DNA from 4 places in the Devosia sp. MDV22-iso42 genome. Region 4 is predicted to be linked to each of the others. Evidence: predicted binding sites of a transcription regulator. Region 4 holds the regulator's gene; each other region holds the start of a gene.
What was found. Region 4 encodes PhoB, which activates phosphate uptake and scavenging genes when phosphate is short. Its sites were predicted from a motif close to TGTCATNNANCTGTCAT; they were not measured.
Positions count from the first base shown of each region.

Region 1: AC4NN3_RS10405 (DUF2794 domain-containing protein) is a predicted target of PhoB. The motif match lies at 2,182-2,198, and genes of this name have one in related genera.
Region 2: phnC (phosphonate ABC transporter ATP-binding protein) is a predicted target of PhoB. The motif match lies at 1,552-1,568, and genes of this name have one in related genera.
Region 3: AC4NN3_RS08690 (esterase-like activity of phytase family protein) is a predicted target of PhoB. The motif match lies at 2,881-2,897, and genes of this name have one in related genera.

Region 1 covers NZ_JBZVWR010000009.1:98,667-102,726, forward strand. The annotation lists gene thpR (RNA 2',3'-cyclic phosphodiesterase) at 1-100, opposite strand, end outside; gene AC4NN3_RS10395 (Bax inhibitor-1/YccA family protein) at 299-1,069, shown strand; gene AC4NN3_RS10400 (GNAT family N-acetyltransferase) at 1,172-1,672, shown strand; gene AC4NN3_RS10405 (DUF2794 domain-containing protein) at 1,770-2,153, opposite strand; gene AC4NN3_RS10410 (DUF1223 domain-containing protein) at 2,435-3,175, opposite strand; gene acnA (aconitate hydratase AcnA) at 3,297-4,060, opposite strand, start outside.
Region 2 covers NZ_JBZVWR010000002.1:68,562-72,621, forward strand. The annotation lists gene phnK (phosphonate C-P lyase system protein PhnK) at 1-60, shown strand, start outside; gene phnL (phosphonate C-P lyase system protein PhnL) at 60-764, shown strand; gene AC4NN3_RS00885 (DapH/DapD/GlmU-related protein) at 761-1,375, shown strand; gene phnC (phosphonate ABC transporter ATP-binding protein) at 1,631-2,440, shown strand; gene phnD (phosphonate ABC transporter substrate-binding protein) at 2,516-3,424, shown strand; gene phnE (phosphonate ABC transporter, permease protein PhnE) at 3,581-4,060, shown strand, end outside.
Region 3 covers NZ_JBZVWR010000007.1:248,943-253,002, reverse strand. The annotation lists gene AC4NN3_RS08695 (AsmA family protein) at 1-463, opposite strand, end outside; gene AC4NN3_RS08690 (esterase-like activity of phytase family protein) at 654-2,813, opposite strand; gene AC4NN3_RS08685 (ATP-dependent helicase) at 3,016-4,060, shown strand, end outside.
Region 4 covers NZ_JBZVWR010000012.1:291,791-295,850, forward strand. The annotation lists gene AC4NN3_RS16315 (MFS transporter) at 1-910, shown strand, start outside; gene phoB (phosphate regulon transcriptional regulator PhoB) at 1,063-1,764, opposite strand; gene phoU (phosphate signaling complex protein PhoU) at 1,770-2,471, opposite strand; gene pstB (phosphate ABC transporter ATP-binding protein PstB) at 2,541-3,323, opposite strand; gene pstA (phosphate ABC transporter permease PstA) at 3,420-4,060, opposite strand, start outside.

The DNA of each region.
Region 1 (4,060 bases), on a different contig from region 4:
CGGCATCGATCCAGCGTGCGCCCGAGAGCCCGCCCCGCTTCAATGACAGGGCAAATCCCACCGGGGCGGGGATTTCGAGACCGGTGAAGAGCCGGGGCATCGGGCCCTCCTCTTGTACGCAGATCAACGCGATTCGTGCCTAGACCCTAGCACAGCCGCTCTATCCGGCCAGTCTATTCGTCGCAGCCGGGCGCCAAGCCTTGTAAACGCTTGTTTCCCCCTCCATATTGTCCGTCAAGTGGCACAAATGCCCACCGGCGGTGCAACAGACCGCTTTTTCTGGGAAAGGAACCGACTAATGGCTGAATTTGACCGTCAGACCCTCGGCGCGCGGGCCCACTCGGCCGCGGCCATTGACGAGGGCCTCCGCAGCTACATGCTGCGCGTTTATAACTATATGGGCATTGGCCTGGTAGTGACCGGCCTCGCGGCCTGGTTCGCCGCCGCTGCCGCCGTGACCACCGATCCGGCCGCCGCCGTCGGCACGCTGGCCAATGGCACCATGGTCACCCAGTGGGGTTACCTGCTGTTCGCCAGCCCGCTGCAGTGGGTGGTGATGCTCGCCCCGCTGGCCTTTGTGCTGGTGCTCAGCTTCGGCATCAACAAGCTCTCCGTGCCGGCCGCCCAGGCGACCTTCTGGGGCTTTGCCGCCATCATGGGCCTGTCGCTCAGCTCGATCTTCCTGGTCTATACCGACGCCTCGATCGCCAAGGTGTTCTTCATCACCGCCGCCACCTTTGGTGCGATGAGCCTTTACGGCTACACCACCAAGCGTGACCTGACCGGCATGGGCAGCTTCCTGATGATGGGCCTGATCGGCCTGATCATCGCCTCGGTGGTCAACATGTTCATGCAGTCCTCGATGATGGAATTCATCATCTCGGTGGTGGGCGTGCTGATCTTTGTCGGCCTGACCGCCTATGACACGCAGAAGATCAAGGAAGGCTATTCGGAGTCACATGGCGCCGATGTGCTGGCCAAGGGTGCCATCATGGGCGCGCTCAGCCTCTACCTCGACTTCATCAACCTCTTCCTGATGATGCTGCGCCTGTTCGGCAATCGCGAATAGGCCCCAGCATCCTTGATTGCATGATCAAGGAATTTGGTTGGACGACAAATCGGACCGCAGCCTACAAGGGCTGCGGTCTTTTCTTTGCCTGGATGACAAGCCGTGTCCGAATTCCGCCTGCGCCCCTTTGAGTGGGCCGACGTCCCCGCCATCACCGCCATCTACAAGCACTATGTCGAGCATTCGGTCGCGACCTTCGACCTGGTGGCACCCGGCGAGGACGTGCTGGCGGAAAAGTTCGGCCATATGCTGGCCGCCAACCATCCAGTGGTCATGGCCGAGGGGCCGGATGGCGCCCTGCTGGGCTATGCCTATGCCTCGGTCTATCGCCCCCGCCCCGCCTATCGCTTCACCTGCGAAAACTCGGTCTATTGCGCGCCTGACGCTCAGGGGCGCGGCCTGGGTTCGGCCATGATGGGCGAGATCATCAGCCAGTCGCGCGCCTTCGGCTTCAAGCAGATGATCGCCGTCATCACCGCCGAAGGCACCGGCTCGATCAAGCTGCATGACAAGCTCGGCTTCCGCCATATCGGCCGGCACGAGGCGCTGGGCTTCAAGTTCGACCGCTGGCTCGACATCGTGCACATGCAGCTCACGCTGTAGTCACAGGACCTTGACCATCGGATAGCCGGCAAGGCGCGAGCCGGGGCCGACCTGCCGCCAGCCGTGGCGCGCCGGAACCGGAGCGCGCGGCGTCTTGCTAGCCCACCACCGCCAGTTGCGGATCCAGCACGCGCAGCACCTGGGCGATGTCGTGTCCGCGCTTGAGAATGCGGCCCTGCTGGTTGGTAACGCTGTACTGGCCCTGGCGATTGCGCAGCTTGGGCAGCTTTTCCACGATGAACAGCGGCCGTTCCGAGACGCGGGCATAGATGGAAAACACCGCCCGGTCGCGCAGGAAATCCATGGCATAGTCGCGCCATTCGCCCTGCCCCACCTTGCGGCCATACACGGCCAGAATGGTGGTCAGCTCCCGCCGATCAAAGGCCACGATTATGGGCACCTTGCTGCCACTGGCAGTCGGCTCGCCGGTATGTACCAGCACGAGCGAACCCGGCTTGTCGGTTGGTGTGCCGCTTTGCACCAGTCCGCCTGCTCCATTGTCAATGCAATGTCATGATTGCGGCATTCGCGCCGCGACGCAAGACCCCTCAGGGCGACCGAAATACCCCAATGCGGTCACAATTTGTCCCTGAACCCGCCCAAATACGCCGTCACGTTACAACCATTGCCTCCAGGAGCTGGCGCCCGGGCCGACTGAGCCCCCAAACCTTGAAGCCTTGGCACCAGTCTCTTCTATTGAGTTGACCAGTCATAACTATCCCCGCCCCTGTCCCCCAGGGGCGGGGTTTTTGTCTGCGCTGCTCAGCGTTCGAAACTTGCCGCGCCCAGGATGGGACCCGGCAGGCCATCGCGCTCCTGCTGCACGATCACGGCGATGCCGGTGCTCTTGTGCGCGAGTACCTCGGGAAGTGGCAGCTTGATGGTGGCGCCGGTCTCGTATTCCCAGACCCCCAGGGCCTGCCGGCCGGTGACGACCTGGGTATAGGCCATGGTCTTGCCGGCATTGTTGCCGCGCTCGATTGCCACTTCCGCCCGATCGATATAGGTCACCAGCCAGACCACCGCATCCTGCAGCGACGCATCGGGCGGAATGGTGATCTTGAGCATGTCGCCGTCTTCGGTGATGCCGACCGGCAGGGTCAGCCTGGCCTGCCCGATCGCCCCATGCACCTCGCCACGGCGCGAGCCGACCACGCCCTTGCTGCCATTGACCACCATTTGCGGGGTAAAGATGCGCGAGGAGCCCCAGCTCTGGGCATAGGCGCGCTGGCGATCGGAATAGTCGGCCTCGCCAAAGGTGTCCTTCCAGCCCACATAGTCCCAGTAGTCGACATGATAGGCCAGGGCGACCACGTCGTCCTGCTCGGCCAGGCTGGTCAGCAGGGCATCGGCGGGCGGACAGGACGAGCAGCCCTGGCTGGTGAACAGCTCCACCACCGCCCGCGGATGCAGGCGCGTCTCCGCGCTGGCCGGACCGGCCAGGCTCCACAGGACGGCAACCCCGACAAGGGCTGAACACCAGGACACATGTTTCATGGCCATGGTTGTAAGCTGGCCGTGCCGGCCCCCGCCAGTCAAAAGAGGGTGAGACGGTTAAAACCGCCCTGCAGCGCAAGAAAATGGCGGCCACCAGGGCCGCCATTGTCATTCTGGTGCCCTAAAACTAGGCCGCGACGAGACTGCGCAGCACATACTGCAGGATGCCGCCATTCTTGTAATAGTCGAGTTCATTGGCCGTATCGATGCGGCAGCGCGTCTCGATGGTCAGTACCGAGCCATCGGCCCGGGTGATCTTGACCGGCACCATGGCGCGCGGCGCGATGGACGTGACGCCCTCGATCGAGACCGTTTCGCTGCCATCGAGGCCCAGGCTCTGCCAGCTCTCGCCATCCTTGAACTGCAGCGGGATCACGCCCATGCCGACCAGGTTGGAGCGGTGAATGCGCTCAAAGCTCTGGGCGATCACGGCGCGCACGCCCAAGAGGTTGGTGCCCTTGGCAGCCCAGTCGCGGCTCGACCCCGTGCCATATTCCTTGCCGGCAAACACCACCAGCGGCACGCCGGCGGCCTGATAGGCCATGGCAGCGTCATAGATGGCCATCTGCGAGCCATCCGGCCCCTTGGTATAGCCACCCTCGACGCCGGGCAGCATCTGGTTCTTGATGCGGATATTGGCAAAAGTGCCGCGCATCATCACTTCATGATTGCCGCGGCGGGCGCCATAGGAGTTGAAGTCCCGGGGCGCGACCTGGCGCTCTTCGAGATATTTGCCGGCCGGGGTGCTGGCCTTGAACGAACCGGCCGGGGAAATGTGGTCGGTGGTGATGGAATCAAGGAACAGCGCCAGCACCTTGGCATTCTCGACATTGGTGATGGGCTTGGGCTCCATCGTCATGCCGTCGAAATAGGGGGGGTTCTGCACATAGG
Region 2 (4,060 bases), on a different contig from region 4:
CTCGACGATCCGCGCGAACCCTATACCCAGCTGCTCGTCAGCTCGATCCTGCAGGTGTGATGATGACCGCCCTTACTGTCAAAAATCTCAGCAAGACCTTCACCATGCATCTGCGCGACGGGATCGTGCTGCCGGTGGTGGAACATGTGAACTTTCACGTTCAGCCCGGCGAATGCGTCGTGCTGGGCGGGCCGTCGGGGGCGGGCAAGAGCTCGATCCTCAAAATGGTCTATGGCAATTATGGCGTCGATGCCGGGTCCATTGTCATCCAGCACCATGGGGAGGCGGTCGATCTGGCCACGGCCGATCCGCGTACCGTGCTGACGCTGCGGCGCGATTCCATCGGCTATGTCAGCCAGTTCCTGCGCACCGTGCCGCGCGTTTCGGCGCTCGACGTGGTGGCCGAGCCGCTGGTGATCCGCGGCGTGGACAAGGCCGAGGCGCAGGCGCGCGCGAAGCATCTGCTGGCCCGGCTCAACCTGCCCGAACGGCTGTGGAGCCTGCCGCCGGCGACCTTTTCGGGCGGCGAACAGCAGCGCGTCAATATTGCGCGCGGCTTCATCACCGACCATCCCGTGCTGCTGCTCGACGAGCCGACCGCCTCGCTCGACGCCACCAACCGCGCTGTCGTCGTCGCCATGATCGGGGAGAAGAAGGCGCAGGGCGTGGCCCTGCTCGGCATCTTCCACGACGAGGAGGTGCGGAGCCAGGTCGCCGACCGCATTCTCGATGTCACCGCTTTTGCCCCGGAGCTTGCCGCATGAAAAAGCTTGGCCTCGAACCCGCCATCCACCCCAGCGCCAAGGTCCATCAATCCACTTTGGGCCGTTATACCGAGGTGGGCGCCGGCTGCACCGTGTCCTATTCGAGCCTGGGCGATTATTCCTACTGCGTGGGCGGCACCCAGATCGCCTATTCCAGCATCGGCAAGTTCTCCAATATCGCGGCCAATGTGCGCATCTATGCGAGCATGCACCCGATGGGCCGCGCCTCGCTGCACCATTTCACCTATCGCTCGGCGCAATATTTCGAGGGCGAGGAGGATGACCAGAGCTTTTTCGACTGGCGCGAGAGCACACCCATCAGCATTGGCCACGACACCTGGATCGGCCATGGCGCGGTGATCATGCCCGGCGTGACTGTGGGCAATGGCGCCATTATCGGCTCCAATGCGGTGGTGACCAAGGACGTCGCCGATTTCGCTATCGCCGTGGGCGTCCCGGCCCGAACCATCAGGCAGCGCTTTTCCGATGACGTGGCCTCACGGCTCGACGCCATGGCCTGGTGGGACTGGAGCCACGACAAGCTGCACCAGGCGCTGCCCGATTTCCGCAAGCTCGGCATTGAGGCGTTTCTGGAGAAATATGAAGGGTAGGGGCGACCTCTCCACATACTCGATCGTCACCCTTGGGCTTGACCCGAGGGCACTTCACTTAACCAGCGCACCGCAAGTGCAGAGCCCTCGGGTCAAGCCCGAGGGTGACGGCCGGTGGGTAAGTTGGATAGGTGCCTGGGACACCCTGCAAACCTACCACAAACGCGCCTGTGCATCGTCATGTAACCGTCACCAAATCTACATGCGCACGTAATCTGCTCGCCCTAGGTCTGCCACACTCGAGAAGTGGGGCGCCTGATGCTGAAGATCTCCAATGTTTCGCGACGATTTGGTGACAAGCTTGCTGTCGACAGCGTAACGCTTGAGATTCCCCAGGGTCAGATGGTCGGCGTCATTGGCCGCTCCGGCGCCGGCAAGTCCACCCTGCTGCGCATGATCAACCGCCTGGCCGACGTGTCGTCGGGCTATATTGAATATAATGGCGTGCGCACCTCCGAACTGCGCGGCCAGGCTTTGCGCAACTGGCAGCGCGACTGCGCCATGATCTTCCAGCAGTTCAACCTGGTACCCCGCCTCGACGTCATCACCAATGTCATGCTCGGCCGGCTCAATGGCCGTAACCCGGTCCTCAACCTGCTGCAGATCTTTACCGCCACCGAGCAACTCGAAGCGCTCAAGGCGCTGGAACGCCTCGACATCGCGCCGACGGCTTTGCAATGGGCGCAGACCCTGTCGGGCGGCCAGCAGCAGCGCGTGGCGATTGCCCGGGCGCTGATGCAGGGCCCCAAGATGATCCTGGCCGACGAGCCGATCGCCAGCCTCGACCCGCGCAATGCCCAGATCGTCATGGACAGCCTGCGTGACATCAATTCGGAAGGCATTACCGTCATCACCAACCTGCACACGCTCGACACCGCCCGCGCCTATTGCGAGCGCATCATCGGCATGGCGGCGGGCAAGGTGGTGTTCGACGGCACCCCGGACGAGCTGACCACCGATGTGGCCCGCACGCTCTATGGCGCCGACGGGCTGCAGGAGGCGCTGACCTCCACCGCGCTCGAGCCGATTGCGCCGCGTATGAGCGTGGCCATTCCAGCCACCTGAACCCGTTCCGCGACGGCAACTGCCCAGGGGGCAAAGCCGGCCGCCGATCTACCCGCGTCACCAAAGGAGACTTCCATGACTGCGATCCGCTCCATCCTGCTTGCCGGCATTGCCGTTGCAACCCTGACCACCGGCGTCTTCGCCCAGGACAATGTCCTGCGCATCGGCCTGCTCGGCGGCGAAAACGAAGCCGACCGCCTGCGCGACAATCAGTGCCTGGTTGACCTGATGAAGGCCGAACTGGGCTATTCGGACGTGCAGCTGTTCCCCGCTGCCGACTATAATGGCGTGATCCAGGGCCTGCTGGGCGGCACGCTCGACTATGCCGAGCTCGGCGCTTCCGCCTATGCCGCCATCTACCTGCAGGATCCGGACGCCGTTGAGCCCATCCTGACCACCGAGCAGACCGATGGCGCCACCGGCTATTACTCGATCATGCTGGCCCGCAAGGATAGCGGCATCACCTCGCTCGAAGACATGAAGGGCAAGAAGCTCGGCTTTGCCGATCCGGATTCGACCTCGGGCTATCTCGTCCCGGTCGTGGCTCTGCCCAATGACATCAAGATGCCTGTCGAAGAGTACTTCTCGGAAACCGGTTTCGGCGGCGGCCATGAAAACCTGGTTCTGGCTGTCGTGGACGGCCAGTTCGACGCCGGCGTGACCTGGGGTTCGGGCGTTGGCGAATTCTCCGAGGGCTATACTTCGGGCAATATCCGCTCGATGGTCGACAAGGGCATGCTCGACATGGAGGACATGGTCGAGCTGTGGAAGTCCCCGCTGATCCCGAATGGCCCGATCGTGCTGCGCTCGGACATGGAGCAGGACGCCAAGGACAAGATCGAAGCCTTCCTCAAGGCCCTGCCAGAAACCAATTACGACTGCTTCCGCGCCGCCCAGGCCGGCGACTACAATGGCTATGTCGAGGTCGATGCGACCTTCTACGACGCCATCATCGCTGCCCGCAAGGCGACCATCGGCGGCTGATTTCGCCACACGCTCCGGACGGGCTCCCTCCCCCTTGTGGGGAGGGAGCCAGGGTAGGGACCAACGCACCGGATGCACGGATGGATACCCCCACCCTTGATCCCTCCCCACAAGGGGGAGGGAGACGACTGAAACATCAGCGGAAGCAGTTCGCCCATGACCGACATCGCGCCACACGAGCTTTCCCCCGCCACCACGACGCTCTATCGGCACTACCGGCATCTGGTGCAGACGCGGCGGCTCTATAGTCTGCTGGCGGTGGGTGGACTGCTGGTCGTGCTGGTGCTGTCGCTGCTGTTTGCCAATGAGGCCAGCTCGGGCAAGTTCTTCGACCGGCTGCCGTATCTGTTTGATTTCATCAAGAATTTCGTGCCTGACGACCCATTCGAAATCGTCCGCGCTATGTTCGACCTGCCCTCGCCCTATGCCGACGGCTCGTTCAAATATGACTATGAGGTTGGCCGCCACTACCTGTTCGGCACGAGCCTTTACGTCCCCGAATACTTTTACGAAATGCTGGTGACGGTCAATATCGCCTTCATGTCGACGCTGATCGGCGGACTGTTCGCCTTCCTGTTCTGCTTTGTCGCCGCCTCCAATCTGGGCGTCGCCGCGCCTTTGCGCTGGATCATCCGG
Region 3 (4,060 bases), on a different contig from region 4:
TCTGGCCGACCCGCCGGTCCAGCAGCCGGATCGTGCCATCGACAATGCTGGCCTGGCCCAGCGCCACCCCGCCCCCGGCGCCGGCCAGGCTGACGCCGCTACCAAACAGACCGCTTTCGTCGATGCTGAAATCGATGACCGGCCCGCGCAGCACCAGCTTGGTCACGTCATAATTGTCGCGCAGGAAATCCATCAGCGAGAACTCGGCGTCGACGCTGTCAACCGTGGCCGCCGGCTCTTCCGGCGAGCCGACCAGAACGTTGGAAAAATTGAGCCGCGGCTGCGGCAGCAGGGCAAAGGCGATATCGCCGCGAATGGTCACCGGCGTGCCCAGCGCCTGGCTGGCCAGCGCCTCCATGCGGCTGCGGTAGTCGCCCCACTGGATCAGGTATGGGGCGACGAATGCCCCACCGAGCACGATGATCGCCAGCAGGCCAACAACGATGTAGATGCGGTTCAGCACAGCGCAGGGATCATCCGGATTGGTGTGGCAGAGTGTAGGCAAGAGCGGCGCTGGCGCAACCCCGCCAATGTCCCCAATACACGCCTGCATGTGGCGATGGCGCATGCCGCCCCGCCCGCCGCGTGCCCACCCGAATGACAGACGGCCAGCCCCATGGGGCTGGCCGCCTCTTCGTCTCGGTACGGATTTGCTACAGCGCGCCGATCGACCAGAGGTGGGTCTCGCCCGAGCTGTCATCCACGCCGTCATTGTCGGTGATGACATAGCCGGTGCCGGTCACGTCGATGGCCAGGCTTTCCACCTTGTCGAGCACATAGCCATTGAACGCCTTGAGGTCGGGGACCAGGTCACGCACCAGTTCCTTGCTCACCAGCGGCAGCTCGCCGTCGAGCGGCGCGGCCACCAGTTCGCTCACCGGCACGCGGTAGATCGCCTTGAGCGCGGCCTTGTCGCCGATCTGGTTGTCGCGCTCGACGATATAGGCGTAGTCGCCATGCACGGTGATCTCACTGAGGCCGACCCAGGCGCCCTCGGCAGGTGCCTCGAGCGGGTAGCGCACCGCGCCCCATTCCTTGGTCTCGGTATTGTAGGCCAGCAGCTTGACCGAGCCCTTGTCGTCATCACCCCATTCGCGCTGCATGGCCACCCAGAGCGTGTCGCCGACCATAGCCACGCCCTCGGCGCCAAAGCGCGTCTGGCCGGTCAGCAGTTCCACCGGCATGCCGACTTCGGCCACGATGGCGCCTTCGCCATCCACATGGATCAGGGCATGCGGCACAAGCTTGGCGGCATCGCCCTCATTGGCCAGCCAGAAGCCGCCCTCGCCGTCCAGCGTAATACCTTCCAGGTCGAGTTTCTGCGCCCTGTCGCCATTGCGGGTAATCGGGGTCTTGGCCGTGATGACAGCCGGCACCGTGCTGGCGTCGATCGTGTAGATGGCCGGCTCGGCATACAGCACGCTGTCCGACACGGCATAAAGCGTGGCGGCCTTGTCGGCATCGGCGACGACACCGGACAGGGCGGCCCAGCCGATCGGATGAGCATCGGTGTCGAGGTCAGAGATGATGGTGGGGAACGCGGCTTCGCCTTCAGCCAGTTCATAGAGCATGACATGGGAGCCGACGCCGCCCTCTTCGCGCAGGTCGACTTCATTGGCCGTGGCCAGCAGGTTGCGACCGGGGATAGCGATCAGGCCTTCCGGCGAAATGCCCGATGGCAGCGACTGGACATATTCGGGCTCTGCGCCGGTATCCTTGTAGACGGCAATCAGCGAAGCCCGCTCCAGGGCGACGAAGATATACTGCTCTTCGCCGAAGGTGGCGACTTCCAGGCCCTCCGGCTCGACGCCCTTCTTGTTGCGCTTGTCGGGATAGTGGCCAAGCTGGGCCGCACTGACGTCCAGCGCATTGCCGGAGTCAAAGTTCACCGACCCATCGCGGTTGAAGATGGTGAAGCCACGCGAGCCGCCATTCCAGTCGCCCTCATTGGCGACCACGAGACGCTCGGTGTCGAGCCACTTGATGGCATCGGGTTCGCGCGGCACGGCATCCTTGTCGGCGCTGAAGTCGATCTTGCCGTCATTCTTGGTATCGGCGCCGAAGACGCCGGTCTCGCCGGCCTCAAAGCCCCCGGTCACGGTGCCGGTCTTGGCATCGACGATGGCGATCCAGTTGTTTTCCTGCAGCGTGACGGCGATCTCGTCATTGTCGTTGAAGGCGACGAACTCGGCTTCGGCGTCGTCGGGCGCGATGGTGCTGCCCGTCAGCTCGACCTTCTTGATGCCGGCCTCGGTCACGGCGCCATCGGTCAGGGTGACGATGGTGAGGAAACCAGCGGGCGCCTGCGGAATGGCGCCGTCATTGACGTCTTCGTCACGCTCGTTCTCGATGGCAATGGCCAGGATCGTATTGTCCTTGTTGTGCGCGATCGAGTCAGGCTGGCCGCCGAGGTCAAACTCGCCGTCGATGGCCTTGCTGGCAATATCGACCACCACCAGCTTGCCCGATGGCTCGACAAAGCTTTTCGACGTATTGACCGCCACATAGGCCTTGGCGCCGATCACGGTCACCGAAGTAGGCTCGCCCTCCATGGCCAGAAACCCACCCTGCTTGGGGGCCTTGGGATCGGTGATGTCGATAAAGCCGATGCCGCCGGCCGGGCTGTCCGAATAGATCAGCGTCATGCCGTCATCGGTCGCGGTGATGATCTCCGAGGAGGTGACCGCGGCGTCAGGACTGTTCAGCGCCACCGGAAAGCTGGCAATGCGGTTGAAATGTTCGGCGGCGCCGGCACTGGCAGTCGTGGCCAGCAGCGTTGCGGTCAGCGCGACGAGAAGTTTGGTCTGCGACATGGATGATCCCCCGTTTGAATTCCAAGGGTGCCATAGGCCGGCCGGGCTACACTTCCATGACGCCACTATGACAGATCGGTGACGGTCCCCCGTTCTATACAATCCCCCTGCCCGTCCCTATATTCGCAGGAGAACAAATCAAGATTCGTCAATCGCCGCGCTGATGCGCCTTGACCGGCGCGCAGCGATGGAAAGGCTTTCTATGTCCGGTGACTATCACCCCCCCGCCCGCCCGACAGCCGGGGCCATTACCGGCCAGTTCAAACGCCCGCCTGCGCCCGACTATCTGCAGGGCCTGAACGCGGAGCAGCGCGAGGCCGTCGAGACCATAGAAGGACCGCTTCTAGTGCTGGCCGGCGCCGGCACGGGGAAGACGCGCGTGCTCACAACCCGCATCGCCTACATACTCAATCGACGCCTCGCGTCCGCGAAGGAAATTCTGGCGGTGACCTTCACCAACAAGGCCGCCAGCGAAATGAAGAAGCGCATCCAAGATTTTGAGCCTGAGACGAAAGGAATGTATTGGGTTGGCACATTCCACTCTATTGGCGCTCGCATGCTGCGGAGCCACGCAGGTCTTGTCGGCCTGACTTCAGACTTCACCATCCTCGATACCGACGACCAGATCCGGCTGATCAAGCAATTGCTCGACGCCGAAAACATCGACGAAAAGCGCTGGCCCGCCAAGCTCTTCGCCTCGATGATGGATGGCTGGAAGAACAAGGGCCTGCTGCCCAAGGACGTTTCCGTGGCCGATAGCGGCTCCTATGCCAATGGTTTGGGCGGCAAGCTCTATTACGCCTATCAGGCGCGGCTGAAATCCCTCAACGCCGCCGATTTCGGCGACCTGCTGCTCGAATGCATCCGCCTGTTCCGCGAAAATCCCGACGTGCTGGCCGATTATCACCGCAAGTTCAAATATATGCTGGTGGACGAATACCAGGACAGCAATGTCGCCCAATATCTCTGGCTGCGGCTCTTGGCGCAGGGGAAGCCGGCGAGCGAGGCCAATATCTGCGTCGTTGGCGATGACGACCAGTCCATCTATGGCTGGCGCGGCGCCGAGGTCGACAATATCCTGCGCTTCGAAAAGGATTTTCCCGGCGCCAAGGTGATCAAGCTTGAGCGCAATTACCGCTCGACCGCCAATATCCTCAAGGCCGCCAGCAATATCATCGCCTTCAACGAAAGCCGCCTGGGCAAGACGCTGCAGACCGATGTCGCCGAACAAGGCGAGTTGGTCGCGG
Region 4 (4,060 bases):
TGCCGTGCTGGCGCTGCTGCCCTCGGTGGCGGCCGAATATGTCGGCGGCGGCGCGCTGGCCTATGGCACGCTGCTGGGCTGCTTCGGGCTGGGCGCGATCGGCGGGGCCTTTCTCAATGGCCGGGTGCGCGAGCGCTACAGCAATGAAATCATCGTGCGGGCGGCGTGCATCGGCTTTGCCATCAGCTGCGCCGGCCTGGGCTTCAGCCGTGATCCGCTGCTGAGCCATTTCGTGCTGCTGCCGGCGGGCGCCTGTTGGGTGCTGGCGCTGTCGCTGTTCAACGTCTCCATCCAGCTGTCCGCGCCGCGCTGGGTGGTGGGGCGGGCCCTGTCGCTGTACCAGACGGCGACCTTTGGCGGCATGGCGGCCGGCAGCTGGATCTGGGGCCTCAGCGCCGATGCCTTCGGGCCGGACTGGGCGCTGGCCATGGCGGGCTGGGTGCTGCTGGTCTGTGCAGCGGTGGGGCTGCGGCTGCCGCTGCCGCAGTTCAATTCGCGCGACCTCAATCCGCTGGGCACCTTCAACGAGCCCATTCTCAAGCTCAACCTGCGGGCGCGCAGCGGGCCGATCATGGTGATGATCGACTATCGCATCGAGCAGGCCGACATCCCGCGCTTCCTGGCGCTGATGGCCGACCGCCGGCGCATCCGCATCCGCGACGGGGCGCGGCAATGGGCCCTGCTGCGCGACCTGGAACAGCCTGAACTCTGGGTGGAGAGCTATCACGTGCCGACCTGGATCGACTATGTGCGGCACAATCTGCGGCGCACCAAGGCCGATGCGGAAAATACCGAGCTGCTGCGCGGCCTGCACCGCGGCGACGGCCCGCCGCGCGTGCACCGGATGATCGAACGGCAGACGGTGCGGCTGGACGACGACATGCCGCTGCGCGATACGCCAGAGGTGTGAGGGGGAATGCACCTGCCGTGCCTGCCATGAGGGAAGCCCTCACCCAGCCTCTCCCTGAAGGGGGAGAGACCCATCGCGGTTGGGGTACCAATTCAGGCAAGCACTGCGCTGTTCCTCCCCTCCAGGGGGAGGCTGGGTGGGGGCGAGGGGTCTCAGGCGACCTGGGCGAATCTTTCGTCGAAGGCGTAGCCGGCGCCGCGGACGGTGCGGATGGGGTCGGTTTCGCGGCCGCGATTGATGGCGCGGCGGAGGCGGCCGATATGGACGTCGACGGTGCGCTCGTCGACATAGACGTCATTGCCCCAGACGCCATCGAGGAGCTGTTCGCGGGAGTAGACGCGACCGGGATGGCGCATCAGATATTCGAGCAGGCGGTATTCGGTGGGGCCGAGATGGACGTCGCGGGCGGCGCGGCGGACCCGGTGGGTGGTGCGGTCGAGCTCGAGATCGCCGACCTTGAGCGCGGCGGTGACCAGGTTTGGATTGGCGCGGCGCAGCAGCGCGTGGATGCGGGCGATCAGTTCGGGCACCGAGAAGGGCTTGACCACATAGTCGTCGGCGCCGGTGGCGAGACCCCGGACGCGCTCTTCCTCCTCACCGCGGGCGGTGAGCATGATGATGGGCACGCGGGCGGTTTCCTCGCGGGCGCGCAGGCGCCGGCACAGCTCGATGCCGGAGATTTCGGGCAGCATCCAGTCGAGCAGGATCAGATCGGGCAGCTTGTCCTGGATGGCATGCTGGGCCTCGTCGCCGGTTTCGGCGGTCACGACGCGGAAGCCCTCGGCCTCGAGATTGTAACGCAGGAGGATGGCGATATCGCCTTCGTCCTCGACGACGAGAATGGTGGCCGGCATTTGCTCTACGCCTTGATCTGCGTGCGCTGCAGTTCTTCGACATCGCTCGAAAGCTGCTTGCCGGTCTGCAGGTAATAGGCACGTTCGGCGATATTGGTGGCGTGGTCGCCAATGCGTTCCAGGCTCTTGGCGCAGAACAGCAGATGGGTGCAGGGGGTGATGTTGCGCGGATCTTCCATCATGTAGGTGAGCAGTTCGCGGAACAGGGAGGTGTACATGGCATCCACCTCGTCATCGCGGTTGCAGACCTGGATGGCGCCCTCGGCATCGCGGTTGGAATAGGCGTCCAGCGATTCCTTGATCTGGCGCAGCACCAGGGCGGTCATGTTGCGCACGCCGTTGTAGAAGGTGGGCTGCAGGGTGAGCCCCTCGATCTTGAGCGAGCGGCGGGCCAGCTGCTTGGCCATGTCGCCGACGCGCTCGAGATCGGAAGCGACGTGGATGGCCGTGATGATGGAGCGCAGGTCCGAGGCCATGGGCTGGCGGCGGGCGATCATGGAGACGGCCATGTCGTCGATCTTGCGCTGCATGTCGTCGATGCGCTGATCGGCGATGATGGTGAGGTCCGCCAGCTCGCGATCGAGCTTGAGCAGGGCCTTGGTGCCATTCTCGATGGCCACTTCAACCTGGCCACCCATCTCGGCAATGGTCTGGGCGAGGGCGACGAGTTCGTCATTGTAGGACGAGACGATATGATCGGGGGCCATGGTGTTCCTCTGAACCTGGGGGCGGGGAACCGGCCGGGGCCGGTTCGCGCATTTGAGCGGGCGGCCGGACTAGCCGATGCGGCCCATGATGTAATCCTGGGTCTGCTTGTGCGCCGGGTTTGTGAAGATGTCCTCGGTGACACCTTCCTCGATCAGGTTGCCCAGGTGGAAGAAGGCCGTGCGCTGGCTGACGCGGGCGGCCTGCTGCATGGAGTGGGTGACGATGACGATGGTGTAGTTTTCGCGCAGCTCGTCGATCAGTTCCTCGATGATGGCGGTGGCGATCGGGTCGAGGGCCGAGCAGGGCTCATCCATCAGGATGACCTGGGGACCGACGGCGATGGCGCGGGCGATGCACAGGCGCTGCTGCTGACCACCCGAGAGGCTGGTGCCGGGCTCCTGCAGGCGGTCCTTGACCTCTTCGAAGAGGCCTGCCTTGCGCAGCGAGGAGACGACCATTTCGTCGAGATCGGTCTTGGAGCGCGCGAGGCCGTGGATCTTGGGGCCATAGGCGACGTTGTCGTAGATGGACTTGGGGAAGGGATTGGGCTTCTGGAACACCATGCCGACGCGGGCGCGCAGTTCGACCACGTCGAGCTGCGGATCATAGACGTCCTCGCCATCGAGCTTGATGCTGCCGCCGACCCTGGCGCCCTCGATGGTGTCATTCATGCGGTTGATGCAGCGCAGGAAGGTCGACTTGCCGCAGCCCGAGGGCCCGATGAAGGAGGTGACGGCCCGGTCAGGGATGTCGATGGAAATGCCGAACAAGGCCTGCTTGGCACCATAGTGGACGGTGACGTCGCGGGCAGAGAGGCGGATCGGCCGTTCAAGGGCGTCGGTGGGGTTCATGGTGCTGTTCACTGATTGCTGTGTCATCTTGGGCTTGCCGGCGACCATATCCATTTGCATCATTCCTTATAAGCTCGGTTTGTGGCGGGCCGGGGCCTACCAGCGCCGCTCGAGGCGCTGGCGCAGGAAAATGGCAATGGCGTTCATTACGAGCAGGAAGCCGAGCAGGACGAGAATGCCGGCCGAGGTGCGTGAAACGAAGCCACGTTCGGGACTATCGGCCCAGATGTAGATCTGGGTAGGCAGGGCGGTCGAGGCCTCCATCAGGCCGCCTGGAGGGCTGGTGATGAAGGCGTTCATGCCGATCAGCAGCAGCGGCGCGGTTTCGCCCAGGGCCTGGGCGAGGCCGATAATGGTGCCCGTCAGAATGCCCGGCAGCGAGAGCGGCAGAACGTGATGCCAGATGACCTGCTGGGGCGAGGCGCCCATGCCGTAGCCGGCCTCGCGGATCGAGGGGGGCACGGCCTTGAGGGCGTTGCGGGTGACGATGATGATGGTGGGCAGGGTCATCAGCGCCAGCACCATGCCGCCCACCAGCGGCGCGGAGCGGGGGAGGCCGAAAATCTGCAGGAACACGGCAAGACCGAGCAGGCCGAAGACGATGGAAGGCACGGCTGCCAGGTTGTTGATGTTGACCTCGATGATATCGGTCCAGCGGTTCTTGGGCGCGAATTCCTCGAGATAGACGGCTGCACCGATGCCGATGGGGAAGCTGATCAGGAAGCAGACCAGCAGGG